3 regions of the Staphylococcus lugdunensis genome follow, and region 1 is predicted to be linked to each of the others. Evidence: riboswitches for the same ligand, from Rfam matches in the RefSeq annotation. Region 1 holds a riboswitch; each other region holds the start of a gene.
What was found. A riboswitch is a leader RNA that binds a small molecule or an ion and turns the genes downstream of it on or off. The one in region 1 is predicted to bind thiamine pyrophosphate.

Region 2: linked by a shared signal. The riboswitch ahead of AL499_RS08380 (3-oxoacyl-ACP reductase) and the one ahead of AL499_RS07750 (LuxE/PaaK family acyltransferase) in region 1 are both predicted to bind thiamine pyrophosphate.
Region 3: linked by a shared signal. The riboswitch ahead of AL499_RS03310 (ECF transporter S component) and the one ahead of AL499_RS07750 (LuxE/PaaK family acyltransferase) in region 1 are both predicted to bind thiamine pyrophosphate.

Annotation. Positions count from the first base shown of each region.
Region 1 is NZ_CP014022.1:1,643,551-1,655,048, reverse strand. It holds gene AL499_RS07775 (HdeD family acid-resistance protein) at 505-1,014, opposite strand; gene AL499_RS07770 (FAD:protein FMN transferase) at 1,313-2,233, shown strand; gene AL499_RS07765 (NADH-dependent flavin oxidoreductase) at 2,311-5,343, shown strand; gene AL499_RS07760 (MFS transporter) at 5,356-6,732, shown strand; gene AL499_RS07755 (ECF transporter S component) at 7,162-7,734, opposite strand; TPP riboswitch at 7,869-7,967, opposite strand; TPP riboswitch at 8,065-8,164, shown strand; gene AL499_RS07750 (LuxE/PaaK family acyltransferase) at 8,236-9,303, shown strand; gene AL499_RS07745 (acyl-CoA reductase) at 9,316-10,749, shown strand; gene AL499_RS07740 (SDR family oxidoreductase) at 10,770-11,498, shown strand, end outside.
Region 2 is NZ_CP014022.1:1,780,094-1,791,591, forward strand. It holds gene AL499_RS08360 (hypothetical protein) at 9-458, shown strand; gene AL499_RS08365 (DUF4064 domain-containing protein) at 545-1,024, shown strand; gene AL499_RS08370 (DUF4064 domain-containing protein) at 1,297-1,971, shown strand; gene AL499_RS08375 (LLM class flavin-dependent oxidoreductase) at 2,068-3,378, opposite strand; gene AL499_RS08380 (3-oxoacyl-ACP reductase) at 3,470-4,219, opposite strand; TPP riboswitch at 4,343-4,445, opposite strand; gene AL499_RS08385 (SdrD B-like domain-containing protein) at 4,941-11,495, shown strand.
Region 3 is NZ_CP014022.1:691,388-702,885, forward strand. It holds gene AL499_RS03275 (cytochrome d ubiquinol oxidase subunit II) at 1-869, opposite strand, end outside; gene AL499_RS03280 (glutaredoxin family protein) at 1,180-1,413, shown strand; gene ptsP (phosphoenolpyruvate--protein phosphotransferase) at 1,509-3,224, opposite strand; gene AL499_RS03290 (phosphocarrier protein HPr) at 3,227-3,493, opposite strand; gene AL499_RS03295 (hypothetical protein) at 3,645-4,187, opposite strand; gene AL499_RS03300 (class I SAM-dependent rRNA methyltransferase) at 4,242-5,414, opposite strand; gene auxA (lipoteichoic acid stability factor AuxA) at 6,108-7,400, opposite strand; gene graF (glycopeptide resistance-associated protein GraF) at 7,546-7,680, shown strand; TPP riboswitch at 7,926-8,025, shown strand; gene AL499_RS03310 (ECF transporter S component) at 8,105-8,680, shown strand; gene AL499_RS03315 (ABC transporter ATP-binding protein) at 8,693-10,096, shown strand; gene AL499_RS03320 (energy-coupling factor transporter transmembrane component T family protein) at 10,089-10,898, shown strand; gene purD (phosphoribosylamine--glycine ligase) at 11,212-11,498, opposite strand, start outside.

The sequences.
Region 1 (11,498 bases):
CTCCGCTAAGTCTTTATACCGATTATAGCCTATTATTTTCTTTTATTCATTTACAATCCATAACAAGTGAAAAGACAGTGTGGAACATAAATAGAACGGATTAAAATTGCAACGCCAAAATCTTTTTATCAAGTATAGTTTCCACAATATCATTTGAACGCATAAAAACCGAAGTTTTATTAGTAGCAGATGTTGCATCATGTTACCGTGCTTATTTCTTAAAAAACTTCGCCGTAAAACGACACATGAATACGTAATATATATAACGAGACCCCCGAGAATACAGTGTTCGACAAAGACCGGCCCCCAACAAAGAGAATTTCGAAAAGAAATTCGCCAAACAAAGCAAGTTGGGATGGAGAGATAGCGCTCTATGCATACGAGTCAATCATACGACGTATTATGAATAAAGAAGCCAGTAAATGAGTTTTTGTAAACTCATTTACTGGCTAAATTTCTAGTGTTTATATCACAATCTGTTCAACTATTATAAATAATTTAAATTTAAGCCAATCCATCCACGATATACATTACGCCTATGATGGTAAAACTTATGCCAATCATCATCGATACAATGACCATTCCCATCATTGGATTAAACAGCAGAATAATACCAAATAGCAAACCAAGCATATTGATCAAAATTGATAGTCCTTTAAATCGCCCTTGTCCTGACAATGTCATTAAACCAATGACTGAGCTAATCACAAACCAAACGGCAAACATGTAGATAAAGAAGGCTGAGCCTACACCAATATTGAACATGACTAGTAGACCAAATATAATGTCAATTACCGCCATAAACGTTGTTAAAGTGCCACTACCAGTCATCGCCTTGGCTGCTCTTCTGAAAAAGAGCCCTAATATACCATTAATCACAATAAATACACCAATTAGCCACGTTAAGGCATAAAAATTTTTAACCGGATGACTAAAAATAATAATAGCAGTAATCAATAATAGGGTTCCCATAATGAGACTTGACCATTTTAATTTGTCATTTTGTTTACGCATCATTCGCACTCCTTGCATTTCCGTTGTTTATGTTAAGACCAATCCAATAAGCAAGCCACATATAAAACAACTTATTATTTATCTACTAAATACCCCTATAACACAACTATAATCATGACATATCCACTAGTTAAACAATTAAAATACATTAAGAATTACTTATTATGATTATTAAAAATAATAGCATAATATTATTATGACATTTTAATGACATCAATCATTTATTATTGTATGCATGCTATGATAATAATTGAACGTTGACAAAGTTTCGAGGCAATTTAAAAAGGAGGGCTGTCTATTGAACAAACGGCAAATTAAGGCAATGGGAACCCTCATACAACTATCTATCAATCACGATGATGCAGAATACTTATTCGATCTCGCTGAAGCCAAAATTAGAGCTTGGGAACAACGTTTTAGCGCGAACAATACCCAATCAGAGTTGATGGCAATCAATCAACAAGCCGGTATTCGTCCAGTTCAGGTACATCCTGAATTGTTTCATCTTATTAAAAAAGCACATCAAGCATCAATGTCATCCAATCTAAAATTAAATATTTTAATTGGTCCCCTCGTCAAGTTATGGCGAATTGGCTTTGAAGATGCTCAATTACCCACAAACACAGAAATTCAACAACGACTAAGACGCATTCAACCACATCACTTATACTTAAACGATGCCAAACATGAGATTTTTTTAGCACAGCGTGGTATGGAAATCGATTTAGGTGCAATTGCAAAAGGTTATTTTGCCGACGAATTACAAGCATTTTTTCTTCAAAATGGTGTAACTTCAGGCATTATCAATCTTGGGGGTAATGTCATTACAATTGGCAGTCCTGCTACACACAAAACTTGGCATGTAGGTATTAGAGACCCATTTCATCACGATGGATTACCATTATTAACCGTAGAGATACAGCAACAATCGGTCGTGACATCTGGTATTTATGAGCGCTATTTCTATCAAGATGGTCAACTGTATCATCATATTTTGGATAGTACTACTGGCTACCCAGTGAACAATGATATTGCAAGTGTTACGATTATTTCTAACCATTCTATAGATGGCGAAATTTGGTCAACGCTATGTAGCTTCGGCTACGCGCAACAGAATATTGATTTGTTAAACCAAATCGACAGAGTTGAAGGAGTGATTATACGCAAAAATCATGACATCTTGTTTACACATCAATTAAGAACAAAGTTGCATTTATAATCTTTGCTCATAAGAGCATATATTTTTTACATCATATTGTGAATGTTTTCACAATACACACTCAGGAGGATGTTATTATGGATAAACACATTACTGATCAGCTGACACTACATTGTGGTGCAACATTAAAGAATCGTGTTTTAATGGCACCAATGACGATTCAAGCTGGCTATTTTGATGGTAGCGTCACTAGAGAGATGATTGACTACTACCAATTTAGAGCTGGGAGTGCATCAGCAATAATTGTCGAAAGTTGCTTCGTTGAAGACCACGGTAGAGGCTTTCCTGGCGCTATAGGTATCGATACGGATGAAAAGATTCCTGGTTTAACACGCTTAGCCGATGCCATTAAATCAAAAGGTTCGAAAGCAATTTTACAACTATATCATGCTGGTCGTATGGCTAATCCAAAATTAAATGCTGGTGAAACACCTATTTCTGCTAGTCCAGTAGCTGCTTTAAGACCTGACGCTTCAGTACCACGAGAAATGACCCACAATCAAATTTTAAACATGATTGAACGCTTTGGAGAAGCAACGAGACGTGCCATTGAAGCAGGTTTTGATGGTGTTGAAATTCATGGTGCTAACACGTACCTTCTACAACAATTTTTCTCTCCACACTCTAACCGCCGACAAGATGACTGGGGCGGATCACGAGAAAAACGAACAAACTTCCCCGTTGAAGTATTGAAAAAAGTACAACAAGTTGCCTCAGAACATCATGCGCAAAATTTTATTATTGGTTACCGCTTCTCCCCTGAAGAAATAGAAGAACCTGGTATTCGCTTTGAAGATACGATGTTCTTACTTAACACCTTGGCACAGTACCATCCAGATTACTTCCATATTTCTGCTAATAGCTATAAACGAACTTCTATCGTTAACCAAGATGATACTGAACCGCTAATTAATAAATATTTATCCCTTCAAAATGAAACATTGGCAGAGATTCCAATCATGGGTGTTGGAAGCATTGCACAACGTGCAGATGCAGAAGAAGCCTTGACTCTAGGCTATGATTTAATGAGTGTTGGTAAAGCTTATTTAGTCGAGCCAAATTGGTTAGAAAAAATATTAAATGACGAAACTGTAGAAGATTTCGCAGATATACACGATCAACAAACGCTACACATTCCTTCACCTTTATGGAAAGTCATGGACTTTATGATTCTTGATAAGGCCGAAGAACATAGAAAATATGAAAAATTAAAAGCATTACAAAATAAAAAAGTAGCGTTTAAAGCAGGAGTTTACAACGTTTATGCAAAAGGACATAATGGTAATTTGCCAATGCAAGTAGAACTGTCTAAAGATAAAATTATAAGCGTTCATGTGGATGACAGCGGCGAGTCTGAAGGAATTGCTAATCCTGTCTTTGAACGTTTACCTCGCGATATTATCGACGGACAAACATTAAATGTTGATGTCATTTCAGGTGCTACCGTAACCAGCCAAGGTATTATTGATGGTATAGCCGATGCCATCACTCAAGCTGGTGAAGATCCAGATATTTTACGAGCTAGACCAAAACCTGTTGTGCAATGGTCAAATGAAACAATAGAAGAAACGACAGATATTGTTGTAATTGGCACGGGTGGTGCTGGATTAAGTGCAGCTGCTACAGCTTTGGATAATAACAAAGAGGTTATTATGTTGGAAAAATTCCCTGCTATTGGTGGTAATACAATTCGAACTGGTGGCCAAGTCAACGCACCAGAACCACAATGGCAAAATCGCTTCCCTGCACTCGCTGGTGAAAGAGATACATTACGTGAACTCTTATCATTAGACGAAGCAAACATTGCTGAGGACTACCTAGAAGATTTCCACAAAGTGAAAGATCAAATCAAAGACTATTTGAACGCTACAGAAGAAGAGAAACCTTATCTCTTTGATTCAATCGAATTACATCGTATACAAACTTATCTTGGTGGTAAGCGCACAGATAAATACGGAGAAGAGATTTCTGGACAATATGATTTAGTTAAAACATTAACAGACAATGTATTAACATCTGTTAAATGGTTGACAGACAAAGGTGTTCATTTTGACCGTTCTTTCGTTGATATGCCTGTAGGTGCGTTATGGCGTCGTGGCCATAAACCTATGAAAGCACAAGGTTTAGAATATATAGAGACGTTAAGTAACTATGTTAAAACAAACGGCGGACGTATTTTTACAGAAACGACAGCTGAAAAACTGATTGTTGAAGACCATAAAGTGGTTGGTGTTGAAGCACGTAAAGCAAATGGTGCCAAAGTGCATATTCGCGCACGTTACGGTGTCATTCTTGCTACAGGTGGTTTTGGTGCTAATACGAAAATGCTCCAACAATACAATACGTATTGGGATAACATACCTGATGATATTAAAACTACTAATTCCCCTGCCATTACTGGTGACGGTATTCGCTTAGGTGCTCAAGCAGGTGCGCAACTTGTAGGCATGGGCTTCACACAAATGATGCCTATTTCCGATCCGAAAACAGGTGCACTCTTTACTGGCTTAATCGTGACACCATCAAACTTTATCTTCGTCAATAAAGATGGTAAACGTTTTGTCAATGAGTTTGAAAGTCGTGACGTCTTATCCAAAGCTGCTTTAGAACAACCTGACGGCTTATTCTACATTATTGCAGATGCGAATATTAAAGAACTCGCAATGAATACATCTGAAGATAAGATTAATCATGAGCTTGAAGACGGCACACTCGTTAAAGCTGATACATTAGTGGCACTAGCTGAAAAATTAAATATAAATCCTGACACATTTATCAATACAATAGAGCGCTATAACGCTGCTGTCGACAAAGGACATGATGATGATTTTGGTAAAAATGCCTTTGATCTTAAAATTGAAAAAGCACCATTCTATGCAACACCACGAAAACCTGCCGTGCATCATACCATGGGTGGTTTAAGTATTAACACAGGTGCTCAAGTACTCGATATTAATGGCCAAGTCATTCAAGGTTTATATGCTTCTGGTGAAGTTGCAGGAGGTATACATGCTGGTAACCGATTAGGTGGTAATGCACTAGCTGATATCTTTACATTTGGTCGTATTGCAGCTCAAACCGCATCAGAGCATCAAGTTATTAAGGAATAGGTCGTGATGAGTATGTCAAATTCATATCAAAAAGGTAAACAACTTATTATTGGAATTATATTAGGTATTTTAACGTATTGGCTTTTTGCACAATCATTATTGAATATTGCACCTCATGTGCAACATGACTATAAAATAGACATGAGTGTAGTTAATATAGCAGTGAGCTTAACCTCATTACTTACAGGCGTCTTTATCGTTGTAGCAGGCGGATTATCTGATAAATTAGGACGTGTCAAAATGACCAACATCGGATTAATCCTTAGCATTATTGGTTCTTTAGCACTCATTATCTCAAACATGCCTATCTTATTATTAACAGGACGTGTCTTACAAGGATTGTCAGCAGCTTGTTTATTGCCTTCTACAATTGCTTTAATTAATCAATTTTTTACTGGTGAAGAACGGCAAAAAGCTTTAAGTTTCTGGTCATTTGGCTCTTATGGTGGTACAGGTTTAGCGTCATTATTCGCTGGTACTATTGCAACTTATGTAGGTTGGCGTTGGATTTTTATCCTATCTATCATCTTTGCGTTTATCGCAATTATCTTATTGCGTGGTACACCTGAATCCAAAGATCGTTCTAGCGATGGTAAACGCTTTGATGTCATCGGTATCATTGTCTTTGTAATCATGATGGTCAGTGTCAATGTAGTGATTACGCAAGGATCAAAAATTGGCTGGTTAAGCCCAATCATTTTAACCTTGATGATTATATTTGTACTCACGTTATTTATCTTTTATTTTTACGAACAACGACAACGGCATCCCTTTATCGACTTTAGTTTATTTTCAAACAAGGTCTATATTGGAACAACAATTGCCAATTTATTAGTAAATACCGTGATTGGTTCACTTGCTTTATTCAATATTTTTGCGCAAGCGGGCTTAGGTTTAACCGGAGCACAAGCTGGACTGATTACTATCCCTTATATGCTAGGCAGTCTATTAATGATACGTATTGGTGAGCGTTTTATGCAAAAAAAAGGCCCACAAATCCCATTGATGGCTGGTCCAATATCAATTAGTGTAGGTATTTTGTTGCTTGCCTTAAACTTCTTACCACATATCCTGTATTACATCATTGCTCTTATTGGTTTCTCTTTTATAGGACTGGGATTGGGCTTCTTCGCCACACCAGCGCTATCAACTGCAGTATCTAATGCACCTGAATCTAAGGTCGGTATGGCTTCAGGTATCATTAAAATGACCTCTACATTAGGTGCCGCATTCGGTATCGCTGTAGTAACAACTGTTTATTCAACTTTAGAGATAAACCACACACCTCATATGGCAGCAACTATCGCCCTTATTGTCGGTGCATGTATGGTCATTTCAGCCTTTATAGTAGCTTTCTTAGTTATACCTAAACAACACGTCAAAGCCTAACTTTTCACAGTCTAGGACGTCAATACCTCTGACAAGTTAGGGCGGGGCCCCAACAAAGAGAATTTCAAAAAGAAATTCACCAAGCAAAGCAAGTTGGGGCGGGGCCCCAACAAAGAGAATTTCTAAAAAGAAATTCATCAAGCAAAGCAAGTTGGGGATACACAATATTAAGTGTTATATATAAAAGAAGCACAGAGATGGTTTGATATAAATCATCTTTGTGCTATTATTTTAGAATCTTTTTCTTAGCCTGTTTTATACGATGTGACTTTTACTATTATATAATAATCCAGCGTTTTAGATGATTGAAAAAGCTTGGTATCCAGCGTATTTTCAACCCAGTCAACTAGTGACAATATATAGTTTATAGCCTAAAACATAATGATGTCCCAGACTTTCTTTTTAATAATTAAAGTTATCACTGTATCTTTATAACGAATCGATATCTTTTTTCGTCGATGATTGATACAAGCGTGTAACACCTGTTTTCTCTAGTGATAGGACAATATAATAGCCAAATAATCCTGATAAAATGGTTCCACTTAAAATGCGAATCGCATAAAGTAATATCACATTCCACCACGGCATATTGCCTAAATAATTAAAGAACCAATCGACAGGAACGGTAAAAATTCCTGCAGTTGCCCCTGCCAACATGGCAACAGATGCTTTCGTTGACTTATATTTAAAAATTAAGAAAATCAATTCACATGCAAGACCTTGTGCAAGACTGTGCATGATGATTGACATGTTTAACTCGCCAGATAATATTGTTTCTCCTGCGCCAGCTGCAAGTTCTGCTAAAATGGCAACACCCGGTTTACGAATGATAAGAAAAGCAACAATCGCCGCGATAAACCATAAACCATATGCAATTTGGTCTAAATGCAATCCTAGTGGTTTTAATGCGGCAACGGTTAAGCCTACCATTTTATAAATAATTCCAAAAATAAAACTAATTAATACGGTGACTAAAATATCTGCTAACGTCAATCTTTTCATTCTTACTCTACTCCTTCGATAACATTGAGCAGAAAAGTACAAAAAAAGAGAGAGACAACAATCTAGTTTCAGAACTTTTGGTTCCGAAAGCATAAGCTGTTCCTGTCTCAACCTCGTAAAAAAAGTATATATATCCCGCATCCTATATACTTCCCTACGCTAGTATTAACTAGGTCAGGTTCAAAGGGTTTGGATGACACCATCTCAGTTCGAAAACACCCCTAGTACTTATATCTGCATTACTTAAAATATAGTTCATTTAAAATACAATGTCAAAATTATTTTTGCATACACGATCTATCTTCAATATAATAAAAGTATTCCAATATTATACATCACTATGGGTGCATCTTGCTGAGAGAAGTAACTTACTTCAACCATTGAACCTGATATGGCTAATACCAACGTAGGAAAGTGATTAGATTTAATTACCGCTGAGCAGGATGTACCATTATATGATGGTGTATCCTGCTTTTTATTTATGCTTAGGAGGCTGTCCCAATGGATATTACACAAATAAAACAACAGATGACTAACTTTATTACTGACGGTAAATCAGAAGATTTTCCACAAATGGCGCTCACGCTTTTTAACTTTCAATTTAATCATAATTTAGACTATCAAAAATTTTGTATCGCCCAAGGCAAGACACCTCAAACTGTGCGTCAATGGCAAGATATTCCTGCCGTACCTATAGACGCCTTTAAACAAGCGACCTTTAGTGCGATTCCTCCAGAAGATGCAGCATATGTCTTTATGACAAGCGGTACGACACGCGGAATCAAAGGAAAAAATTATCATCTAGATTTAGATGTTTATGATTTAGCTATGACGAAATTTTTTAAGCAAAAGGTCATGCCTCAGATAGAACGTATTGATATGGGTATCTTATTCCCTAGCCCTAATGATATGCCCCATTCATCTTTAGCGCATTACTTAGAGGTTGTTAAACAACAATTTGGAACCTCACTTAGTGACACATTTATTAATCAACAGGGCATTCAATTTGAGTCAGTGGTGCAATCTTTACGTCATGCCGAAGCACAAGGAACACCTTATGCATTATTAGGCGCAAGTTATAGTTTGGTTCATTTCTTGGATTATTTAGCTGACCACGGCCTTTATTTTAAACTACCTAAAGATAGCTTTATCTTTGATACTGGAGGCTATAAAAATCAATCTCGCGATGTACCTCAATCAGAATTTTATAGCACATTAGAAAAACGATTTGGTGTGCCAAAAGATAAATGTATCAATATGTATGGTGTCACAGAATTAAGTACGCAATTTTATGATGATGGCAATGCGGTGTCACCTTCAATCAAGCACGGACCTCATTGGTGTCGTAGTAGAATTGTTAATCCGCTCACATTAGAACCTGTTCCAAATGGAGAAAAAGGTGTCTTAATTCATTATGACTTAGCTAATTATAATTCTGTTGCTGCAATTATGATGGAAGATATTGGTGAAGCACGAAATGATGGCTTTATCTTACATGGACGCACTGAAGGCGCTTTAGCTAAAGGTTGCTCCCTAGCTGTTGAGTCATTTTTAAACACGATGAAATAAAGGAGGATTAACGTGACCATACAACTTGGCTATGTCCCTTTTCTAAAGGCTGAAGACATTCATTATCAAACAATTCAAGTGGGCAACTATACCGTGAAAGTTCCAGACTTAACACAATCTCAATTAACTAACGTGTGTCATCAAATTAAATCGGCCAGATATCATTTACAAGCATATACGATTAATGACATCATTGACGTAATTGATCACGCCATCCAGATATTATTAGACCGCACATCTAAATGGCGTCAATTAGCTGAAGAAATTTTACCGCAATCAACGGGTTATCCTTTTGACAAAATAAAGGTTGGGCTAACGCGTTATTTAATGACTTTCCGGAAGCATCAACTACATCGTTTTATCGCGGAAGACTTACCTAACCCACAAATACTTAATCAGTTTATTCCAAATCATAAAGGGGGTTATACTAAGGCCGTTAGTCCTGCACTCATCACCCATTTATGGTCTGGCAATATACCAGGACTACCATTATGGAGCTTTATTAGTAGCTTATTAGTGAAATCTGGTAGCATTTGTAAATTACCGCATGCTGAACCCTTTTTAGCTAGTTGGTTCGCAGAAATTATTGCGGAAATCGATCCTGTTATTGCTCAATGCTTTGCCGTCATTTATTGGCCTGGTGGCGAGATACAATTAGAAAGTATTGCCATTGAACAATCAGACGTTATTTTAGGTTACGGCAATAATGATGTTCTGTCTGCCATTGCTCAACGAATTCCCGTGACTAAACGTTTCTTAGCTTATGGCGAAAAGGTCAGCTTAGCCTTAATAGGCAATGAAACATTATCTCCTAATAAAGTAGAGCAAGTAACTCGAAATATTGCCCGGGAAATTGCTAACTATGATCAGCAAGGCTGTTATTCACCACAAATGATTTTTATACAACAGGGTGGCAACTATCATCCTCTACAAGTTGCTCAAATGATTGCACATCAGCTACAACAAATTGAACAACTTTTCCCTGTTCAATCATTCAATTTACAAGATAGTATGACCAGATCACATTGGTTACAACAAGCAGAGACGCAAGCTTTACTTACTGATGATATACATGTTTTTAAAGGTGCTCATGCGTCATGGATTGTCACCTTCCATAAACAATTAACCTTTTTACCAAGTCCATTAAATCGATTTGTTAGAATTATGCCATTTACCAACATTACACAGCTAACACAGCTGCTCACACCTTATCGTTCATATTTACAAACGGTTGGCATTGCAGCTGCGACTGAAAAAATGTTTCAGTGGTCTGAAGCACTGGCTCAAGTAGGTGTCTGTCGTTTTTCAAGTCTTGAAACAATGACTTTACCGGAAGCTGGTTGGCATCATGATGGTGGCTTTAACTTACGCGATTTACTAAGCTTTGTCGATATTGAACAACCATTATTATCCAGCAGTGAACATTTTGTCGATTATGAAATTTAATTTTCAAAGAAGGAGGAATGATGATGACTACGTTACAAGACCAAGTCATACTCATCACTGGTGCAAGTAGAGGTATTGGCAGTGCCATCGCAGAAGCATGTGCTCAATCCGGTGCACACGTTATTATCAACTATAAATCCAATACACAAGCGGCACAAAAAACTGTGTCACGATGTCAAGCACATGGCGGTATTGCTGAAGCGATACAAGCAGATATCAATCAACGTCAACAAGTAGATGAGATGATGCATTATATACAGAATAATTATGGCAAACTCTCATGCGTTGTAAACAATGCCTTTCGTCCATTCGAATTTAATGCTGAAACCCGTCAAGTCGCAGATGAGATGAATTGGCAAGATTACGCGACACAATTTGAGGGCGCACTGCTGTATACGCATAATGTGATACAAGCAGCCTTACCTTATTTAAAGCAACAACAAGCAGCTTCAATTATTAATATGACAACAAATTTAATTAAACGGCCTATCGTCCCTTACCATTCTTATAATGTAGCTAAAAGTGCACTAGAAGCCTACACCAAAAATTTAGCAATAGATTTAGGTAAGTATGGTATTCGCGTAAACTGTGTTGCTCCTGGCCTTGTCTATCCAACAAATAATACACTAGCTACGAAAGAACAGCTTAAACAACAATTGATACAGCAAACACCTTTAGGTCGCTATACCGTCCCAGATGATATTGCTGGCCCTGTAATGTTTTTAGCAAGTGATTGGAGCCGTTTTATG
Region 2 (11,498 bases), 140 kb from region 1:
TTACTTTTATGGATCGAGTTGCTGAGACAACGTTAACCAGTATCGGTATAGTGCTACATATATTGTATATGCTAATGATATTACTAATCAAAGCCGTACTACCATTATTTTTGAGCAGCATTTTAATATTTTTACTTCCATTTTACTTATTATTATATAATAACCGGGATGGGTTTAATGACGGTGTCGAACACATAGCTAACTCTTTACTTGTTATGGGAATGATTATAACTATTTTATCGCTTATAGCTGTGTTTATTATTGCGAAAAAGCCTAAATTTGCAAGCACCATTTTATTTTTTACGACGCTAATAGCATTATTTAATATGAACTGGATTTCCGGATTATTATGGCTGATTTCTGCGATAATGCTACTCTCAAGAAAGCCTAAAGATATTAAAAAACGGCAATATGCGTTGCAACAGGAGAAACAGCAAACGATAGATAGGTTGCAATAACCATTCATTATCACATCATATCTTTGACAAATATTGAGTGTAAAGCACCATTCTTAAAAGTAAAGTCAACTTTTAGGAGGTTAATAATGATTAAACGAACTGTAGAAACCGTTCTAACATGGTCTGGAATTATTTTGCATGCGGTATACTTTTTCATTTTATTACTTATGTCATTAATTTTTACAAATGATGATTTTAAAAAATTTATGATTATGAAAGAATTACAAAGACCAGATGAAAATGTAACCTTGTCTGAAGCGGTAATGTCTGTTAATGTTCTTTCAACACTTGTAACGATTCAAGCTATAATAAACATCGTTATATTAGTTTTAGCAATTATTGGAGTAATCTTTATTCATAGAAGAACAAATGTATCAGCGATATTACTTATTATTGCAGCAGCATTATGTTTGTTGAACGCGAGTTGGGTAGCGTTTGTTTTGTGGCTTATCGCAAGTATAATGTTATTTGCGAGAAAACCAAAAACGCAATATGACTACAGTTACAACAACATGTCTAATCCATCTCAGGTAGACGCAAACGATAATGAACATAGTCAGAGTTAAAATACTTGACAGTTAATAGATTTAGAAGCTAACAATCATCAAAGTCAATCATCACAATATGATTGTAAGTATTCAATTGGTGGTATTTCTATACAAAATGAATCATATGAGGGTTTTATTTTCAAGATGGTATAGAGCGTCGTCAACAAGAGCAAAATAAAGTTAAATTATCATGTAATATAGTTATATTATAAATATTGAGCATATTTATTGTCATAAATAAGTGTAAAGTAAGGATTTCGTGGGTAAAGCAAAATAAAAGGAGGATTATTATGATTAAAAGAACAGGTGAAAAAGTTTTAACTTGGATTGGATTTATATTACATACGTTATACGTTATCTTTTTAGTTTTAATTCAAATGATGGTTAGTGATAGTGATTTTAAAGAACAATTGGCTAACGAACTACAAAAAAATCCAGATTCAAATGTTTCGAGAGACCAGACAATAGAAGCTGTTAATTCAGTAGCCACAAATTCTTCTGGCTGGATTATGATCGGAATTGTTATCTTAGGCTTAACTTTAGTTGCTGCGATTATGTTGAGCAAACATCCTACGATTTCTGCAATACTACTTATTATTGCTGTAGTATTAAGCGTATTTAATGTCAGCTGGGTAGCAGGAATTTTATGGTTAATTGCTGCGATTATGTTGCTTGTTAGAAGACCTAAAAATCAATATGCGTATAACAGTGGTACAACAACTGATATCCCACCAGAAGAGAATGAGCGATACAATAATTATAGTGAGAACCACAATGACGAATATCGTCATCAACAGCAAGATGTAGAAGTTGATAATCATGACCATCATCAATCACATTCTACTAACAATAAGGATGTATCAGATGATACGCGATTATCAAATGATGATCAGCATGATGATTTTGTGCGAGATGCTGCTGAGCGTCGTCAACAAGAAAAAAACGATGATCCATATAAATATTAAATGATAATAACCCTGATGCAGGATATATTCTTGCATCAGGGTTTCTTACGTTCTTTTTCTATTATATGGATAAAATATTAGGTATGGATAAATGAATTAATAATTAATGTCTAAATGTGACTTTAAAGTATGGCTTTGATATCTTTTACGATATAAGCCTCGTTGTTGTAATTCCGGGACAATATAAGTCACGAAATCGTTCAAACTATGCGGCAGAGATGGTGGCATTAAATTAAAACCGTCTGCTACGCCTTCATTAAACCAAAGCTCCATCTCATCTACAATTTCTTTCGGTGTACCGATTAATGTAAGATGTCCACCACCTGCATTGAGATAACCCAACAGTTCTCGAACAGTAGGTTGTTTATCTTTAATGATTTCAAGTACTGTTTCATAACGACCAGTTGGACCCTCAAAAGTCTCAATTGGAGGTAACTCTGGAACCGGACCATCTAAGTTCCAATCCTGACAATCTTGTTGAATGAAAAAACTAAGTTGTTTTAACGCTGTTTTCACAGGAAGTTGTGCATCTAAACGTTTTTTCTTCGCTAAAGCTTCTTCCTTTGTTTGTCCTACATAAGTAACTAAACCAGGAAATACTTTAATATGACGTTGTGGTTCAGCCGTTTGTGATAATGCCTGCTTTAATCGCTCACGATACCTTTTGGCTTGAGTTAAATTCCATGATACTGCATACACAGCATCCGCATATCTTGCGGCAAGTGCGATGCCTTGTTTAGAAGCACCAGCTTGCATATTAACCGGTCGCCCCTGTGGACTCTGAGGTGTAGAGATTGGGCCTCTCACTTGAAAATAGTTACCATTAAATTCTATCGGTTTAATTTGAGACGCATTCATGAGAACACCACGCTCTTTATCGGCAACAATATCTGTTGCTTTCCAGTTTGTAAACAAGTGTTGCATGACTGCAGCAAATTCTTGTGCACGAGCGTAGCGAGCTTCATGATTAGGTAACTCTGTCATACTATGATTTTGTGCTTCTATATCAGTCATCGATGTTACTAAATTCCAACCAACCCGTCCACCTGTCATATGGTCAAGACTAAGCAATTGTCTGGCAACAGTATAAGGATCCGAAAATGTACTCGAAATAGTTGGGACCAGACCGACGTACTGAGTTACTTGTGATATGGCTGTTAAATTTATGAGTGGATCAAACCAAAAGGCAGGCATTGCACTTGAGTCATTGGCATTAAAGGATTGATTGTCTGCGAAAAAGACAATATCTAAACAACCTCGTTCAGCAAGTTGTGCTAACTCTTGGTAGTATGAAACATCACCAAGCCGTTCAACTGCAGAATCAGGCATTTGCCAAGCTGCTTGATGATGACCGCAACCATAAACTAAGACGCCAATATGCATTTGACGTTGTTGCTGTTGATACATATATATACACTCCAATACAGCTACATTTATAACGATTATTGGGTTAGAAGTGTCCAACTCTTAAAATTAATAATGGCGTTCAAATGGACAATCAATTCATTGTTAAGCCACCATCTACAGTTATATTTTGTCCTGTAATTTGTTTAGCTTCATCTGAACATAGATAGACAACCATGTTGGCAACATCTTGCGGGCTTGTAACTTGATGTAACGGTGTTGTACTTGCAATTAAATCAAATACTTCCGGTGTCGTAACTGCACTGGCATCTGTTGTTTTAAGTAAGCCCCCTGAGACGACATTAGCAGTGATACCATATTGACCAAGTTCAGCAGCAATATTTCTAGTAAAACCGATAATACTCGCTTTTGCAGTTGTATATTCATGATAAGGAACAACTGGGTTTTGATATAAATTTGTACCGATATTTACTACAGAACCTTGTTTATGCTCAATAAATTGAGGTAGTACACTTTGAATAACATTAAAACTTGCTTTCAAGGTTCCATCTAGTTGTGCTTGATAATCGTCCCAAGATAAATCTTTGAAGGATTTTTGTGCGTCAGGATCGAATTTAAAGTTAACTAATGCATTGTTAACAACAGCATCGATATGTCCAAAATGATCGATTGCACTAGCTACCATCGCATTCACTTGCTCACGATTACGAACATCTGCTTGTAATGCAATAGTTTGAGCTCCTAGCTCTTGCATTAACTGTTCGGCCGCTGTTTGACTTTGATTATAATTAATCACAACTTGAAATCCTTTAGCGACTAGAGTGCGTGCTATAACAGAACCAAGGCCACGACTAGCTCCAGTTACTAATACAGTTTTTGCCATTGTGAACCTCCTTATAAAGAATATTAAAGAAAAAAATACGCAACCTTCACTAGGAAAGTTGCGCAACGTAAAACTATCATAAATAACGGACTCAAAATAAAAGAGGCCATTAGACATATTAATATTAGGTTCCACACACTTTCCTACGCTAGTATCAACTAGATCAGGTTCAAAGGGTTTAAGGCCACGCCTATTCTCAGTTATAAAAACACCCCTAGTGCATATATTTAACTTTAATTTCAATTTAAAACTTTTCATTCACATTGTCAAGATACATTAATTTAGTAATCACGTAAACATTTAAGGAAAGAAGAACAATATTAGTTTCAGCAAGTAGGATTTTATGACTAATTGTTGAGGCTTTTTAAGTTGTAACGAGAAAATAGAGGAATAATCTCTTCTTAGAATATAAAAAATTTATATTAGAAGATAAATAATGTAACTATAAACTTTCTATTAATATACATTTTGTACTTGAAATGAATATTTAAGCGAAATTATGATTAAAAAACATTTAATATAATTAAAATGCGTAATATTAAATAGTGATAAATCTGTTATAATTCATATATCATTGTATTATTACTCTAATTATATAGATTAAAATGTATTATTATAATTATTTTGTACTATATATCAAAATTCTCATATACATCTAGGAAATAAAATAGAGTTTGATATGCAATGACAACTATTTTAACCAACTATAGGAGGTCAGTGAATGACTAACAGAAAGAGAAACTCGTCACAACGCATGGATTTTATCCCAAACAAACTAAACAAATATTCAATCAGAAAATTTACAGTAGGTACAGCTTCAATATTAGTAGGTGCCACACTTTTCTTAGGGCATCATGAAGCTGAGGCAGCTGAAAAACAACAATCCATATCTCAAAACCATAGCGATAAACAAGAAAGTTCTCAAGCTGATACAACAGTAACCACAGAACAAACAACAAATAATAATGTTTCTTCTCAAACTAACGCCACGTCACCAAGCACTCAAGATAAAACAACGATAGATCACACTGAAAATCCATCTTCAACAAACCAGCAGATAACAGAAAATCAATCACTGCATGCAAAAGATTTACAAACATCAAATCAAAACAATGTCTCGCATAAAGATACTGCTAACAAATCAACAGAAAAAGAAGCTAGACAACATCAAAATCATAAATCGACAATTCAACAACAAGAAAGTTCAGAAAAGTTAGTAACAGCTGCTCAAAATGCATCAGCTACAAACCAAGCTGTATCCACCAATACGAATGAGACACATGTACAATATGCTGATAAAAAATTGAGCCAAATTGGCGTGAACCATCAAACGAAAGAACAAGTTAAAGCTTCACTAGTTACTAAGAAAGCTTTTAAGCCACGTTCTAAACGAGATTTAGATAATACAATTGTGGCAGAAACCTTAAAAGCAGACATTACAAACCCTGACTATGGTGTTAGAACTCCTGCAACTCCTGTAACTGCAGCTGCTTCAACATCTCCAACAACGCGTGCATTGAGTAGTAATTATAGAGTAAGAGCATTAGCAGCAGCTACACCAACAGGTAAAGATGTGAGTGACAAAATTAAATTTTCAAATATAGATATAGCAGTGGAAGGTAGAACTGCACATACAAATGCTAGTGGTCAACGTGAATTATGGGTGACTTCTGGAGATATTTTATCTTTAAAAGCAGATTATACCGTTGACAATAGCGTTAAAAGTGGAGATACATTTACGATAGGCTATGGACAATATATTAGACCTGGAGGATTTTCGTTACCATCATCGGACACAGAATTAAGAGATGCAAATGGTGCAATTATAGCTAAAGGTAAATATGATAGTAACACGAATAAAACAACCTACACGTTTACAAATTACGTTGACCAATATGATAATATTCAAGGATCTTTTAAAATAGCTGCAACTGCTAAACGAGAGAATGCCATCAATGATAAAGGATCATATAATATGGACGTAAAAATTGGAAATGTTTCTTTCAATAAAAATATTATTGTTGATTATGGTGATAATAAGAATAACCCTTTAAATGCATCAACGCTTTACAGAGATCCAAAAACAAACCAACAGTATCGAATCATTTATATTAATGAGCCAGGCAAAACATATAAAAATGTGAAATATCATAGTACAACAATGAATGGAAAACTCATAGATGGCACAGATGCAATAAAAGTTTATAAAGTGAATGATCCTTCAGCAATGGTCAACAGTTTTGCACCCGATTTAACTTCAAGTAAAGTAACAGATGTTACATCATCAAAAACAATTACATATGATAATAATCGCTCAACTGTAAATGTTTCATTAGGAAATTTAGACGGTAAAACACGTTATATTATTGCTGAAAAAGTAGAACCTACAACTGACAATGGTAACTTAAGTTCAACGTTTTCAATAACTAACGATGATAAAAATAATCCAACAATTTGGGCAGCAAGTACTACACAAGGTGCTGCTGGAGACAATTCAACTGGTAGTGGTCAACAAATAGGTAAATATTCACTTGGCGACACTGTCTGGAATGATAAAAATCGAAATGGCATTCAAGATATAGGAGAAGAAGGCATACCTAACGTTTATGTTACTTTAAAAGATGCTAACGGAAATGAAATTGACAGAGTGACAACGGATGAGAACGGCAACTATAAGTTTAAAAATTTAAAAAATGGAGAGTACACTTTAGAATATTCAACTCCTAATGGAGGATATTCGTTAACCAAAGCAGATCAAAGTAACAATGATGCAGTCGACTCAGATGCACAATTAGTCAATGGAAAATATGTTGCTAAAGCTACAATTCAAGATGATGACAACATGACAGTTGATGCCGGATTTTATAAATCTGTTTATAACATCGGAGACTTCGTTTGGAATGATACGAATAAAAACGGCATTCAAGATGACGGAGAAAAAGGACTTGCCGGCGTAACTGTATTATTGAAAAATGAACAGGGACGTACAATTGCAACTACTGTAACCGACAAAAATGGCAAATATGGCTTTTACGAATTAGAATCTGGTAACTATACAGTTCAATTTATTACACCTGATGGTTATATATTATCACCATCAAAAGTAGGTACAGATGTAACTAAAGATTCTAATGGAGATGAAGTACCAATTAAATTAACTGAAAATGATTATTCTAATGATTTAGGTTTATACAAGCCGGATGCACCTAAATTAGATGACTATGAAATTACAGTAGAAGATAAAAGTTATGAAAATACTGTTCGTGTTAACACTAAGTTACCTAAGAATACAATCCAACTTGCACAACAAGGTAAAGATGGTCGTGATCGTGTATATTATAAACAATTAGGCTATCATCCAGATTTGACTGGGAAAGATGCTTCAAAATTACTGCAAATAGACGGCTATTATTTTGAAGAAGTACGCCGAGATCATATATACCAATCACAAGATGCTATTTTTGAATATAACTTGGATAATAACACCGGTGTTAAAAATATAACGTATAATCCAACAACAAATACGTATACTGTGACATATCAAGACGGTTCAACAAAGGAACTACCAGGTCAACAGCCTAAAGGATTAACAATAAATAATAGTTATATTAATCAAAATGGAGATACTATTGTGGAATTTAGTGATGGTACAACTATTACGATTCCTAAAGGTAAAGATGGTGTCGACGGTAAAAAAGGTGAAGATGGTAAAACACCTAAAATTGAGCAAACACCAATTACCGATAGCTCAGGCAAACAAATTGGGGTTACAATCACTGTTAAAGATGGTGATGGTAAAGTAATAAATACGCAAAAAGTACTTAATGGTCAAGATGGAGCAAAAGGAAATCCAGGTGAAAAAGGCGAAAAAGGAGACCCAGGAACGAAGGGTGACAAGGGCGAAAAAGGAGATACAGGCGCTGCAGGTCGAGATGGTCAGAATGGTCAAGATGGTAAGTCAGTCATTGCAAATACAGAACGTGGTACAAAAGATGGTCAAGAAGGCGCATATATTAGAATCTATGAGGTCAATCCAGATGGTAGTCGCGGCACAATGATTTCTGAAACATTCATCAAAGATGGTGTGAAAGGCCAAGATGGTAAAGATGGACGTTCACCATCAATCCAACAAACGCCTATAAAAGATGAAAAGGGTAAGATTATCGGAACGACGATTACTATTCTAAGTCCAGATGGTCAAGAAGTTTCACATCAAGATATTTTAAATGGTAAAGATGGTCAAAATGGAACATCTGTGACAACCATTACAGAACGTGGTAGACAAAATGATCAAACAGGCGCATATGTTAGAACATATGAAAGAAATCCAGACGGTAGTCGTGGCAAGCTCATCAGTGAAACCTTTATCTCAGATGGTCAGAATGGTAAGGATGGACAAAATGGCATGAATGGAAAATCTATAACAGCGGAAACACGTCCTGGTACAGATGCTGATGGAAACACTGGTGCATGGATTCGCGTTTATGAGTTGAATCCTGATGGCACTAAAGGCCAACTTATCAGTGAGACGTTTATTAAAAATGGCGCAAAAGGTGAAAAAGGCGAAGACGGTAAGACACCAAAAATCGAACAAACTCCAATACGTGACAGTTCTGGTAACCAAATTGGTGTAACAATCACGGTAACAGATGGTGATGGGAACGTCGTTAGTAAAGAGAATATTTTAAATGGCAAAGACGGTGCAAAAGGTGAAAATGGTAAGACGCCATCTGTAGAACAACAAGCCATTCAAGATAAAGATGGAAAGCAAATCGGAGTCACAATTATTATCAAAGATGGAGACGGTAAAGAAATCAGTCGTCAAAACATTCTAAATGGCCAAGATGGTAAAAATGGTACTCCTGGTAAGGATGGTCAAACACCAACAGTTGAAACAATGCCAGCATTAGATAAAGATGGAAAGCAAATCGGTGTAACTATTATTACACGCGATGGTGATGGTAAAGAAATTGGGCGTCAAACAGTGACGAATGGCCAAGATGGTAAATCTATTACTGCAGTAACGGCACGTGGAGAACAAAATAATCAGACAGGTTCATGGATACGTGTGTATGAAGTAAATCCAGATGGCACACGTGGTAAGTTAATTAGCGAAACGTTCGTTGCTGATGGTCAAAAAGGTGCTGACGGTAAAAACGGTGTTGATGGCAAAGACGGTAAAACACCAACAATCGAGCAACAGCCTATTCGTGATAAAGACGGAAAACAAATCGGTGTAACTATCATTATCAAAGATGGAGACGGTAAAGAGATTAGTCGTCAAAAAATTCTAAATGGTCAAGATGGTCAAAAAGGTGCTAATGGTCAAGACGGTAAATCTGTAACTGCAATTACAGAACGTGGTACTCAAGATGGCCATAAAGGTTCATACATTAGAATTTATGAAATGAACCTAGATGGTACACGTGGTAAATTGATTAGTGAAACATTTATCGCTGATGGCGAAAAAGGTCGAGATGGTGTTGATGGTCAAGATGGTAAGTCAGTAACTGCCGAAACTACACGTGGAGATAAAGATGGTCAAACTGGAGCGTACGTCCGAATTTATCTAACCAATCCAGATGGTACACGTGGCAAATTAATCAGTGAAACCTTTATTGCTGATGGTCAAAAAGGTAAAAATGGCCAAGATGGTAAGACCCCAACAATTGAGCAACTTCCGATTTTGGATAAAAACGGAAAACAAGTTGGTGTGACAGTAATTGTCAAAGATGGAAATGGCAAAGAAATTAGTCGTCAAGATATCTATAATGGACGTGATGGCCAAGACGGTAAAGATGGCAAAACACCATCTATTGAACAACAGCCAATTTTAGATAAAAATGGTAAACAAATCGGCACTACTGTGATCATTAAAGATGGAAATGGCAAAGAAATCAGTCGTCAAGATATTCACAATGGTCAAGACGGTAAGACCCCAACGATAGAGCAGGTACCTTCTTTAGACAAAGAAGGCAAACAAAACGGTATCATTGTGATCATTAAAGATGGTGATGGCAAAGAAATCAGTCGTCAAACAATTTTAAATGGTCAAGATGGACGTGATGGCGGAGACGGTAAGGCTCCACATGTGGAGCAGCAACCAATTTTAAATAAAGACGGCAAACAAATTGGTATTACTGTGATTATTAAAGATGGCGATGGTAAAGAAATCAGTCGTCAAAATATTTATAACGGTGAAAAAGGTAAAGATGGCAAGGACGGTAAAGATGGTGTAGATGGTAAATCAATTACTGCCATAACAGAACGTGGTACAAAAGATGGTAAATCTGGTTCTTACATCTATATATATGAAATGAATTCAGATGGTAGCCGTGGCAAATTAATTAGTCAAACCTTTGTTGAAGATGGCAAAGACGGTAAAACACCAAGCATTGAACAACAACCAGTTAAAGATGAAAAAGGAAATCAAGTTGGTGTTGTTATCATTGTTAAAGACGGTGATGGTAAAGAAATCAGTCGCCAAGTTATTGTAAATGGCAAAGACGGCCAAGATGGTAAAACACCAAGCATTGAACAACAGCCAATTAAAGACGAAAATGGTAAGCAAATTGGCATCACGATTATTGTTAAAGATGGTAATGGCAAAGAAGTAAGTCGTCAAAACATATACAATACATCTAATATCACAAATATTTATGTTAACGTTGAAGGCAACATTGTCTTTGTCTTCAAAGATGGAACAACTTGTATTTGTAAATGTGAGCCAAACAAACCGAATGAGCCAGGCAAGCCAAGCGAACCAGGCAAACCAAATGAACCAAACAAACCAAGTGAACCAGGCAAGCCAAGCGAACCAGGCAAACCAAGTGAACCAGGCAAGCCAAGCGAACCAGGCAAACCAAATGAACCAAACAAACCAAGTGAGCCAGGCAAGCCAAGTGAGCCAAGCAAGCCAAGCGAGCCAAACAAACCAAGCGAACCAGGCAAACCAAATGAGCCAAGCAAGCCAAGCGAGCCAAACAAACCGAGCGAACCAGGCAAGCCAAGCGAACCAAGCAAACCAAGTGAACCAGGCAAACCGAACAAATCAGTTCATACTAGTACAACGAAACATGTGAACTATAAAACAACGAGTCATATACAGCAAGTTCATGATACGACACAATCAAACAATGATAAAAAACAGCAAGAATTGCCAGCAACAGGTGCTGTTGATGACAATGGCTATCAAGCTCCATTCTTTGGATCATTATTTGCAATTTCAGGAACAATATTGTTCTTAGCAAGACATCGTAAACATCATCATCAATAACAA
Region 3 (11,498 bases), 950 kb from region 1:
ACAAATGGATATACAATATAAGGTAACTTACTCAACCCGTAACCGAAAAAAGCAAAAAACAGTTGTAATATCATCATAAGCATTGCGATTCCATGGTATTTTTTTAACAAAGCTAGAGACATCGCAATGATAAAACATAGTAAACTTAAAGTAAACATCCACCAATAATTATATATCGCATTGGTAAAATGATTCGCATTTTGAATTCGTAATGATAGAAAAACAAATAATGAGACCATAATCATTGGTATACTCCAAAGCAACAGCCACTTTCTTACAGTTAAATATACGTGTGTATCTTTTAATTTTGCTGCAGAATATGTCAAAAAACCTGCTGAAATATACAACACTGTTATCACGGCTAAAAAGACTACTGACCAAGCAAACGGACTAATGGCCAGTTGTACCCAATTCAAATCAAGGTGTGCGCCATCTTCTACAATATAACCGCCTTCTGATATAGTGAGAACAGATGCTAATGCAGCCGGAATTCCTAATCCAGACAAACAATATATCAACAGCCATGGTAGACTTATGTCAGCTCTTTTATTGATAAAAATATAACTGCAACCTCTGATGATTATACAGATAAGTGCTATTGAACCAGGAATTAAAATCATTGTATTCAAATAGTGAATTGCTGATGGAAATAAAGCAATCATACCTACATAACAAAACACGCAACATATATTAATTAAGCCCCAAATGGGATTTATCATATATTTATAAAGTACTTTTGACTTCTTCTCTTCACCAGACATGTGCATATAAAAAGCAAAGCAGCCTGTTCCAAAATAAATACCCGCAGCAATGACATAAAAAAATAAACAAATCCAAAGCACCAGCATACTTATCCCAGTGTATGCCATTACTGCTCACCTCTTTCCATTAGAACAGAATTAAATACATCATATGTATAACTACAAGGACACTTACATGCCACTATAGTGTTTAATTCATTGTTATATGGTGCTAATAATACATATCTCTTTTTAACTAAATTCATGCTTAATATCACCCTCACGTTGATTTCATAGTATAAACAATTAGATATATAGTATATAAATATATGCACTATAAAAAAATCATTTTGTCCTATTTTCACATATTGTTCATAAGTTGATTTTTGAGCGTTATTTTTATATAGTAAATCCAGTATAAAAATGAAAGGATAACTTTATGGCACACATTACACTTTATACACAAGACGATTGTCCACCTTGTTCCTTTATTAAGAATTATTTACATGAACATCAAATTCCTTTTGAAGAAAAACATATAAAGCATCAAGCTTATCGTGTGGAAATGTTAGAGTATGATGCGTTTGCAACACCGTTTATATTGCTTAATGACGAACCAATGTATACTGTAGATATTGATAAAATTAATCACGCATTCAACATAACAGTATAATCAGTTAGACACTGACTATTGTTTTTATTTATAAAAAGAAGAACCTTACTGACAATAATTGCCAATAAGGTTCTTCTTTATTGTGAAATTAAATTTTATCGAGCTATATTGTGAACTAATTCTTTTACTTGTTCTTGTGTTGAACAATTAATCGCTCTATTAGCTAATTCCGTCATTTCATTTTTACTTAATCCATTAATTTGACGTCTTGCTTTTAAGATAGATGTTGCACTCATAGAGAATTCATCTAAACCTAAACCAAGTAATAATGGAATTGCTGTTTCATCGCCAGCCATCTCGCCACACATACCAGTCCATTTACCTTCTTTATGAGAAGCTTCAATCACTTGTTTCACTAGACGTAAAATAGCTGGATTATATGGTTGATAAAGGTATGATACACGTTCTGACATGCGGTCAGCAGCCATTGTGTATTGAATCAAATCATTAGTACCGATACTGAAGAAATCAACTTCTTTAGCAAAGATATCAGCTAATGCAGCTGTTGATGGGATTTCTACCATTATTCCGAGCTCGATATCATCTGACACGTCATGTCCTTCATTTTTTAGATTTTCTTTTTCTTCTAAAAGAAGCGCTTTGGCATCTCTAAACTCATTAATAGTAGCAACCATTGGGAACATAATATTTAATTTTCCATATGCTGAAGCACGTAAAAGAGCGCGCAACTGTGGTCTGAAAATATCTGGTTGATCTAAGCACAATCGAATCGCACGGTAACCTAAGAATGGGTTCATTTCTTTAGGCAAATTAAGATAAGGTAGTTCTTTATCTCCACCAATATCTAATGTACGGACTACGACGCGTTTATCTTTCATCGTTTCAAGCACTTTTTTATATGCTTCAAATTGCTCATCTTCAGTTGGCATTTGATCTCTGCCCATATATAAAAATTCTGTTCTATATAAGCCAATGCCTTCAGCACCGTTTTCAATAACGCCATACAAGTCATCTGGCGTACCGATATTCGCTGCAAGTTCAGCATGAATACCATCTAAAGAAACCGTTTCAGCATCACGTAGTTTTTGAAGTTCTTTTTTATCTTCAAAGAAACGTTCACGTTTATGTTGATATGCGATCAGTTCATCTTCAGTTGGATCAATAATAACATCACCAGTTATACCATCAACAATAATCATATCTCCTTGTTTAACTTGGTGTGTGATTGATTTTGTACCAACGACAGCAGGGATTTCAAGTGAACGACTCATAATTGCTGAATGACTTGTTCTACCGCCAATGTTTGTCACAAATCCTTGAACAAAGTCTTTATTTAATTGTGCAGTATCTGAAGGTGTTAAGTCATTCCCCACAATAACGACACTTTCATCAATAATACTTGGGTTAGGTAATTCCACGCCTAGAATATGTGCAAGTAAACGTTTAGATACGTCTCTAATATCTGCAGCACGCTCTTTCATATATTCATTATCCATTGATTCAAAAATCGTAATGAATTGTGATGTCACTTCATTTAATGCTTGAGGTGCATTCACTTTCTCATTAGAGATTTTATCTTCAATTGGTTGAATTAATTCAGGATCATCTAGGACTAATAAATGCGCATCAAAAATAGCTGCTTTGTCAGCACCTAATTGTTTTTCTGCATTATTTCTAATTTTAGTCAATTCAATTTTAGATGCTTCTACAGCATTTTTAAATTTATTGATTTCAGCATCTATATCAGTGATTTTTTCATTGGTGAATGATAAATCTGGTTCAACAAGTAAATATGCTTTTGCAATAGCAACCCCATCTGAAGCTGCAATGCCGTTGATTAAGTTAGACATAATTATTCAGTTAAACCTTCTTTAGATAAGACATCACTGATTGATTGAATTGCATCCGCTTCATCGCTACCATCTGCATAAATAGTGATTTCTGCGTCTTTACCTACACCTAAGCTCATTACACCCATGATTGATTTTAAGTTAACTTTTTTACCGTTATATTCTAATTGAATATCTGAATCAAATTTAGAAGCAGTCTGAACTAACATTGTAGCTGGACGTGCATGAATTCCTGTTTCATCAATAATTACATATGATTTTTGTTCCATAGTAAAAGTCTCCTTCTTACAGTTAGAAAATTCATTTTTCAGTCATCTAACGTATTTTTATACAATAACACTACCAAATTATATTAATAAATTCAATTCGTATATAGTGAGATATTGTTGTATATGTTGATTATACTACATAAAGTTACATTTAAATAATATCCTTGATTACTTTTTCACATTTTTCAATATGATCTTGTCCCAATTTGTTCATAAAATAATAACTAATAGATGCTGAAATTGCTTGACCTACTAATGGAAACCATCGCGTTTGTTTGGCAGCTGCTCGCTTAGCCATGTCCTTAATAACAATTTTAAGCACAGCACTTGATACTTTTTTGCCGATGAATTGACTACCTTGAATAGCAGCCGCAGCAAAAATACGTTCTCTTAAATCATCTCCAAGTGTGTTTACTTGTTTATGATCTAATCCATATAGTTTGTTTACATCTTCAATAATATCGCGCATCAATTTAATATCTACACCAAAGTCCAATCCAGGAATAGGTACAACAGAAGCCGTTGAAGACATCAAAGATTTTCTTTTAACGATTGCCTCTGCCCTTTCACGACATCTAGCTAACTCATCCTGTGTCGTTGGCATGGCATTTTTTTCTTTAATATCCTCTATTTTAAATGCTTTTTGACCTACTTTAGTCGTTATTCGATTACTTAAATTTTGTCTAATCCCCATGAAATATCACCTTTCATTTTGTGTCATGACGGTATTATACCCACTTCACTAAATTTAATTCTTGATTTGAATAAAAACTGCTTTCAAATATTTAGACGGTTTATAATGCGGATGCGTTTTAAAGTCCTTCGGCAAACCCATGACTTCTTTAATTTCATAATCTACATTCGCCTGTTCTAAAGTCGATTTAATGACAGATTTAAATGCTTTTAATGAGAAGATACTTGAGTTTGTGCATAATAACAATACACCATTTGGCGCTAGAACGCTTAATGCACCATTTATGAGCTCATCATAATTTTTTTGTACGGAAAAAGTTTTCTTTTTATTACGTGCAAAACTTGGCGGATCAATCACAATCGTATCATAAAAGCGATTGTGTCTATGTGCATATTTATAAAAATCAAATGTATCCATTACATAAATGAATTGTGTCTTAGGATCTATGCCGTTAAGACCAAAATTTTCTTCCGTTAAAGCTCTAGAACGATTAGCCAAATCAACACTTGTCGTTGATTGTGCATGATTAGCTGCAATAACTGAAAAAGCTCCTGTATAGCTGAATAAATTAAGGACATTTTTTTGTTCAGCATATTGATCACGTAACTTTTTACGCACTTCTTTTTGGTCTAAAAATATTCCTGTCATTAATCCATCATTTAAATCAACATTGTAAAATGTAAAATTCTCTTCAATAACTATCGGAAATTGTGGTGCTTCTCCTTTGACGAAACCACCTGAATAATCAGCATCTTTAAATCTCATTTTTTCGTAAATAGATTTGTAAGGAATAACTGTTTCTATCGCTTGCAAAATTTCAAATTTAAATTTGTAGATACCTTTTGAATACCATTGAACAAGTAAATGACCGTTATAATTATCAATCGTTAAACCGCCAATTCCATCTCCTTCAGCATTAAACAAGCGAAATGCATTTGTACCATCAATATGAAAATAGTAGTCACGTTCAGCTAAAGCATCTGTGAATAATTGTGTGAAAAATGAAGTAGTAATCTCTTCACTTGGATTATAACTTAACACCCATCCTAATCCTTTATGTTGCCGTCCTACATATGCTGTGGCAATATAATGACCTTGATCAGTTGTTAACTGAAATAAATCGCCCTCTTTTAAATGATCCTGGCGATAAATATCTTCTTCATCTACTAAAGGATAATGATTTAAATATTTTTGTTCTTTCCCTTTATTTATAATAGCTGTCTTCATAAACGTTCTCTGCCTTCCTTTATTAAAATATGTTAGGCTTTATCACTGTTTCTTTTATATTAACAAATTTATAGATATCATCATAAAAAAGAGATTGGCCTGTAAATCGTTTCTAATCAAAGAAAAATGGCAATTTCCATCCAAATCGTGGCAAAACTACCATTTTTATAATTGATACATTATATTTTAGTTTGTAAAGCGTTTATTCTTAATTATATTTAGCAATCATTTATTAAATTATACGTGAGTGTGTTATGTTTTAAAACTATTCTGGAGCAAGACAGCATTCATAATGAAATTTTAGTTCCACCCCGGCAAGGTTGCGTAGGATTGAAAAAAGCCTGGTATAAGCGTATTTTCAATCTGGTCAACTACTGCCAATATAGCGTTCATAGCCTATAACATAATGATATCCTAGACTCATTGATAACAAGGTTCTTAAAAGAATAAGCCAAGTTAAAAACTAGGATCCTATCAAAAAATTTCAAGCACTACCAGCTTGTGTAGACTCAAGCTGTACCATAGAAAAATGGAGAAATATGATATTTAACATAAACTAAGCTCTAAGACAATTCTTCAATTTTGAAATCATCTTAGAGCTATGCCTTTGTATTTAAATACTGACCTTTATTATTTTAGCATTCATATTCCAGCCACTATCAGAACGACATTCGTTGGTCGATCATATATCATTTATGGCTCATCTCTAACTTGTAAACTAAATGCTACAATAACTGCTATCAACATAATGATTAATGTTGGCGTAATAAATACGGATAATAGTAATCCATGAATCATGATGTTGATAAATTCTGTAAGTAATTTAAAGAACAGAATACTAATCATAAACAGTTGCAAATAATAAAATTTACCGCGTAAATAGTGTGTCAACGTCGTTGCAATATACACAATAATAATAAATATTAGTATAAGCAATGTAACCCATTCAATGACATACTGTGTTTGAGATATTTTCCACTCACCAGAAACAAAAAGCGAATTTCTATTGTTAAATTCAATAAAGGTAAATAAGAAAATAATAATACCACAAAAGATTTCTACAAATACTGGCTTTACCCATTTTGGCTTACGCATCCAATTTGGAATATCATCTTCTTCAATATTAATGATATTTTTAACTTTGTTTTTGAATTTGTCTCTTTTCGTTCTAATTTTATCTAAATCGACACTTCTTCTAGTCTTACGTGCATATTCTGTTGTCTTATCTTGAAGTTGCTTTAAGTGAACTTTCGTTTGATTTGAAACATTGCCTTTTGATGTTCTAGATAAATCATATTCTTCACCTAACTCTTCTTTTGTTAATGGTAGCGCACGTCTTAAGAATAAAAAGTTCCAAATAGACATTTGCCCTAACAACCACATAATAATGAAGAAAGTATTTACACTTAAAATATCAATAGGTGCAATTTCATTAGCATCTACTTTGCCGTATAAAGAAATTTGTGTAATAAGGTAACTAATACCATATGACAATATAATCCACAAATAATGATTCTTTCTATTGTTTGGATTTAATTCATCTTTATATACAATATAACCAATATGAATGACAAATGGGAAAATAAAAATAATTGCCCAGAAACCATAAACTTGCGTCATTAATAAAATCGTAATGATAAAGAAAACGATTCCGAATATTAAATAAAAAATTGAAATATCATAATCATACTTCGTTGTTCTAAATAATGTGTAGCCAATAAAGATGACTAAGACACCAAAAAGGATAATGATTATAGCACTTATAATAGGAAAAGCGCCTATAAACCTACTCATCACTCTAATAATTTCACTAAAAAATGCATTCAGGAAGTCCCATACCGAAAAAATCTTTAAATCAACTTTTTCCTTTTGATTAAGCTCTTTAATTAAAGGCAAGTTAATCAAAACAATGAGACCTGTGAAAAGTGAAACGAAACCGATGATATAACTGAAAATAATCTCGGTGTGTTTCTTAAGAAAAGACATACTGTTCACCTCAAAAGTTATTATATATGAAGAAGCCCGACTTGTCTTTAATATTTCATTAAATACGACTATAGACTTAGCAAAAGTTTAACAATAAATGGTCAGGGTATACAACAAATATAATCACTATTAAGGAGTGTTATTTATGTCAAATGAAGAATTAAATAAAAAATCCGCAGAAAAAGCTAAAGAAGCTGAAGAAAAGCTTAAAAAGGAAAAAGAAAGTACAGAAGATAGCATAGAACAAACTAAAAAAGATGTTCAAGACACATTAGACTAAACGTAATATAATTTATTTCGCAGTGCACACTGCTTCTTATATTAAATATGTAAGTTAAATCTATGGGAGCGGAACAGAATTCATAATAACTTCTGTCTCGCTCCCAAATTTTCATTGTTAATCATTAATGATAGATGTGAAAGTGTATGTAAGATGCTTTTTTATTTCTTAACCACTTTTATTATAATTTATTAAAATTGCCTTGACATCAAGTACCAAAAAGCATACATTTAAATTAAATTACATAAACGCACTAGGGGTGTTTAAACTGAGATGAAGCCTTGCTTCAAACCCTTCGAACCTGATCTAGCTTGTACTAGCGTAGGAAAGTGACGATAAATTGCAATGCTTATCGTTTAAGCATTTATTTTTTAACGCACATCTTTCTACGTGAAGGTTGTGCGTTTTTTAGGAGGCAATTTTTATGTCAAAAGGTTTAAAATTATCTGAAATACTAGTTACAGTGTTAATCGCTGTTATTTTTGCCATCATTTATAACTTGTGGTGGTTTCCATATGAATTTGCAAAAGTTGCTGGTTTACACCTTGAACAACTGACTTATGGTGTATGGTTTATGGCCGCAATCGTGGCATACTTAATCATACCTAAACCAGGAATTGCAATCATCGCTGAATTTGCAGCTGGTGCTGGGGAAACAATTGTTATGGGTAAATTTGATATTCCTACTATTATTTATGCCATACTGCAAGGTGTTGCATGTGAAATTATTTTTGCTATCTTTAAATATCAATCTCGTAGCGCTGTAGTAGCTATGTTAGCCGGGTTACTTACTGCACTTATTTCATTCCCAGTTGATTACTTTTATGGCTATTTAAATGAAGTTGCTGGTTGGAACTTACTTCTATTTATCGTTTTCCGCGCCATTAGTGGTATCATCCTTGCTGGTTTATTATCTTACATCGTCGTCAAAGCGCTGGATCAAACCGGTGTTACAAAATTATTCCGCCCAGCATCTAAACAAGATTATGACAACCTATAAGGGGACATTGACGTGTTAAAAGTTACAAATTTACGTTTGAAATATCCAAACGGAGAACGCAAAATTTTTGATCACCTTAATATTGAAATTAAAGACAAAGAAAAAGTGCTTTTACTAGGTCCATCTGGATCTGGTAAAAGCACCTTGCTTAATGTATTAAGTGGTATCGTACCCAATTTGATTGATTTGCCAATGAAATATGATGAGCTTGAAATCGACCCTCATAGTGGTGTGATTTTTCAAGACCCTGATACACAATTTTGTATGCCTAAAGTTTATGAAGAACTAGCGTTTGTTTTAGAAAATAAGCAAGTACCGCAACATGAGATGAATGCTCAAATTGAAGCTGCTTTGAACTCTGTAGACTTGAAAGTAACAGATCAAACATTTGTCAATCACTTAAGTGGCGGTATGAAACAAAAGCTTGCGATCGTAGAAACAATCCTTCAAGATGCAAGTACACTATTTTTAGACGAACCAACTGCGATGCTCGATGTCGAAGCAACTGCAGAACTATGGAATAAACTTATTGAACTATGGGCAGATCAAACTGTACTTATTGTCGAACATAAAGTTGAACATATTTGGAATCATGTCGATAGAGTAATACTTATGGATTATGAGGGACATATTATTGCAGATAACACTCCGGACTATGTATTAACACATTGTGAGGATTTATTAACTGAATTTGGCGTGTGGCATCCAAAAGCCTGGGAACATGCACCAACTCGACAACTGATATCAACTGAAAAATCTGAGCCACGCTTTAATTACAAAAATGGAGAAATTATTCGAGGAAAGAAAACATTAATTCAAATCCCTGAAATATCTATTGGTACAGGCGAATGGATAACGATAACTGGGAAAAACGGCACAGGTAAAACCTCATTAATAGAATCGATTCTTCAATTAATAAAATATAAAGGCCAAATGTATTATAATGGCACAGTCATTAGTAAGATTAAACAAGCAGCCCAACATATGTATCTGGTATACCAAAATCCTGAATTACAATTTATTACCAATTCTGTTTATGATGAGATACATATTCATTATAATCACCAAGATCCACAAGTTGCAGATGATAGAACAAATGAACTACTTACATTGTTACATTTAGACGCTGTCAAACAGCAACACCCTTTCGAACTTTCCATGGGCCAAAAACGACGTTTAAGTGTAGCAACTGCATTAAGTTCTAAAGCGGATATCATTTTATTAGATGAGCCGACATTTGGATTGGATAGTCATAATACTTTCCAACTAATTGAACGCTTCCAGCAACGCGTGAAGCGTGGGCAAACGATCGTTATGGTTACACATGACCCAGAAATCATCAAACGTTATCCTACACGTCGTTTACATGTGGAAAATGGACAACTTCTTGAAATGGCAGGTGTTACACATGTTTGAACGATGGAAAAAACGCTATACCTTCATGGATGATGTGAATATTATCACTAAATTACTTTTAGGTATTACCCTGTTTTTCTTTGTTATTTTTATTCACAATTTTGATTACATGCTTTATATTTCAGCATTAATGTTCATCTTTTTAATGCTTTTTAATGGTACTGAGTTGAAAATTACACTTGCTTTCTTATTTGCTACAATCTTATTTGCACTCACGTCATCATTATTTATGATTTTATATGGCAATGGCGAACATTTTATTTTTAAACTAGGAATTATTCAAATAAGTACAGAAAGTATTGTCAGAGGACTTCATATTTCATTGCGTACTATTACAGTTTCAATGTTTGGTATTCTTATTGCACTAACCTCTCAAATCGTCATGATTTTTTACAGTTTAATGCAACATTTAAAAATAAAACCGAAAATCGCTTATGCGTTTATGGCAGCTATTCGTATGGTACCTCTGATTATCTCATCACTTATTCAATTACGCCGTTCGTTAAAGATGCGTTATCAAATGATAGATAAGTCGAACTATAAAGGTTTAAAGCGCTTTAAGCATTTATTAATTCCGATACTCAGTCAAAACATCCGTCGTGCCCATCAACTTTCAGTAGCTATGGAAACGAAAGGATTTAAAGATGGTCCCAGAACATATTACTACAATGCACCATTTTCCTATAAGGATGTCTTATTAGTGCTTTGTTTTGTAGGTATTATCCTATTATCATTTTATTTATCAGCACACTTCCCTATTACAGGCATTCAAGATGCTCGCGTATCCGGGAAGCTTAGCTAAATATTGTTTGAGCGCTGGGACACAAATCCCAAAATAATAGCACAAAGATGGTTTGACATAAATCATCTTTGTGCTTCTTTATATTCAAAACGCCATATTATACGATTTCGCATTCCTAGAGTGCTGTCTCAAACTGTTTATTTTATGAGGGAGCGGAACAGCACTCATTATGAATTCTAGTCCTGCCTCGGCAAGGTTGACTAGGATTGAAACAAGCTTGGTATCAGCGTATTTTCAGTCAACTCTTGACAAAATATATAGTTCATAGCCTAAAACATAATGATGTCCCAAACTGAATTCACATTATTAATCATTAATTTTCTTTAGCAATTGCTTTATTACCGATATCACGTCGGTAAAATAGATTGTCACTTTTTATGTGCTTGACCTTTTGGTATGCTTCATGTTGTGCCTGCTGTATTGTCTGACCTTCACCAATGGCTAAAATGACACGTCCGCCTGATGTTACGAAATCCGCTTCGTCCTTTGTTAAACCACTTACAAAATAAGAATTATCTAAAGTAAATCCAGAAACTTTATGCCCTTTAACATAAGTACCAGGGTAACCTTGTGAAGCCAACATTACTCCAACAACGAAAC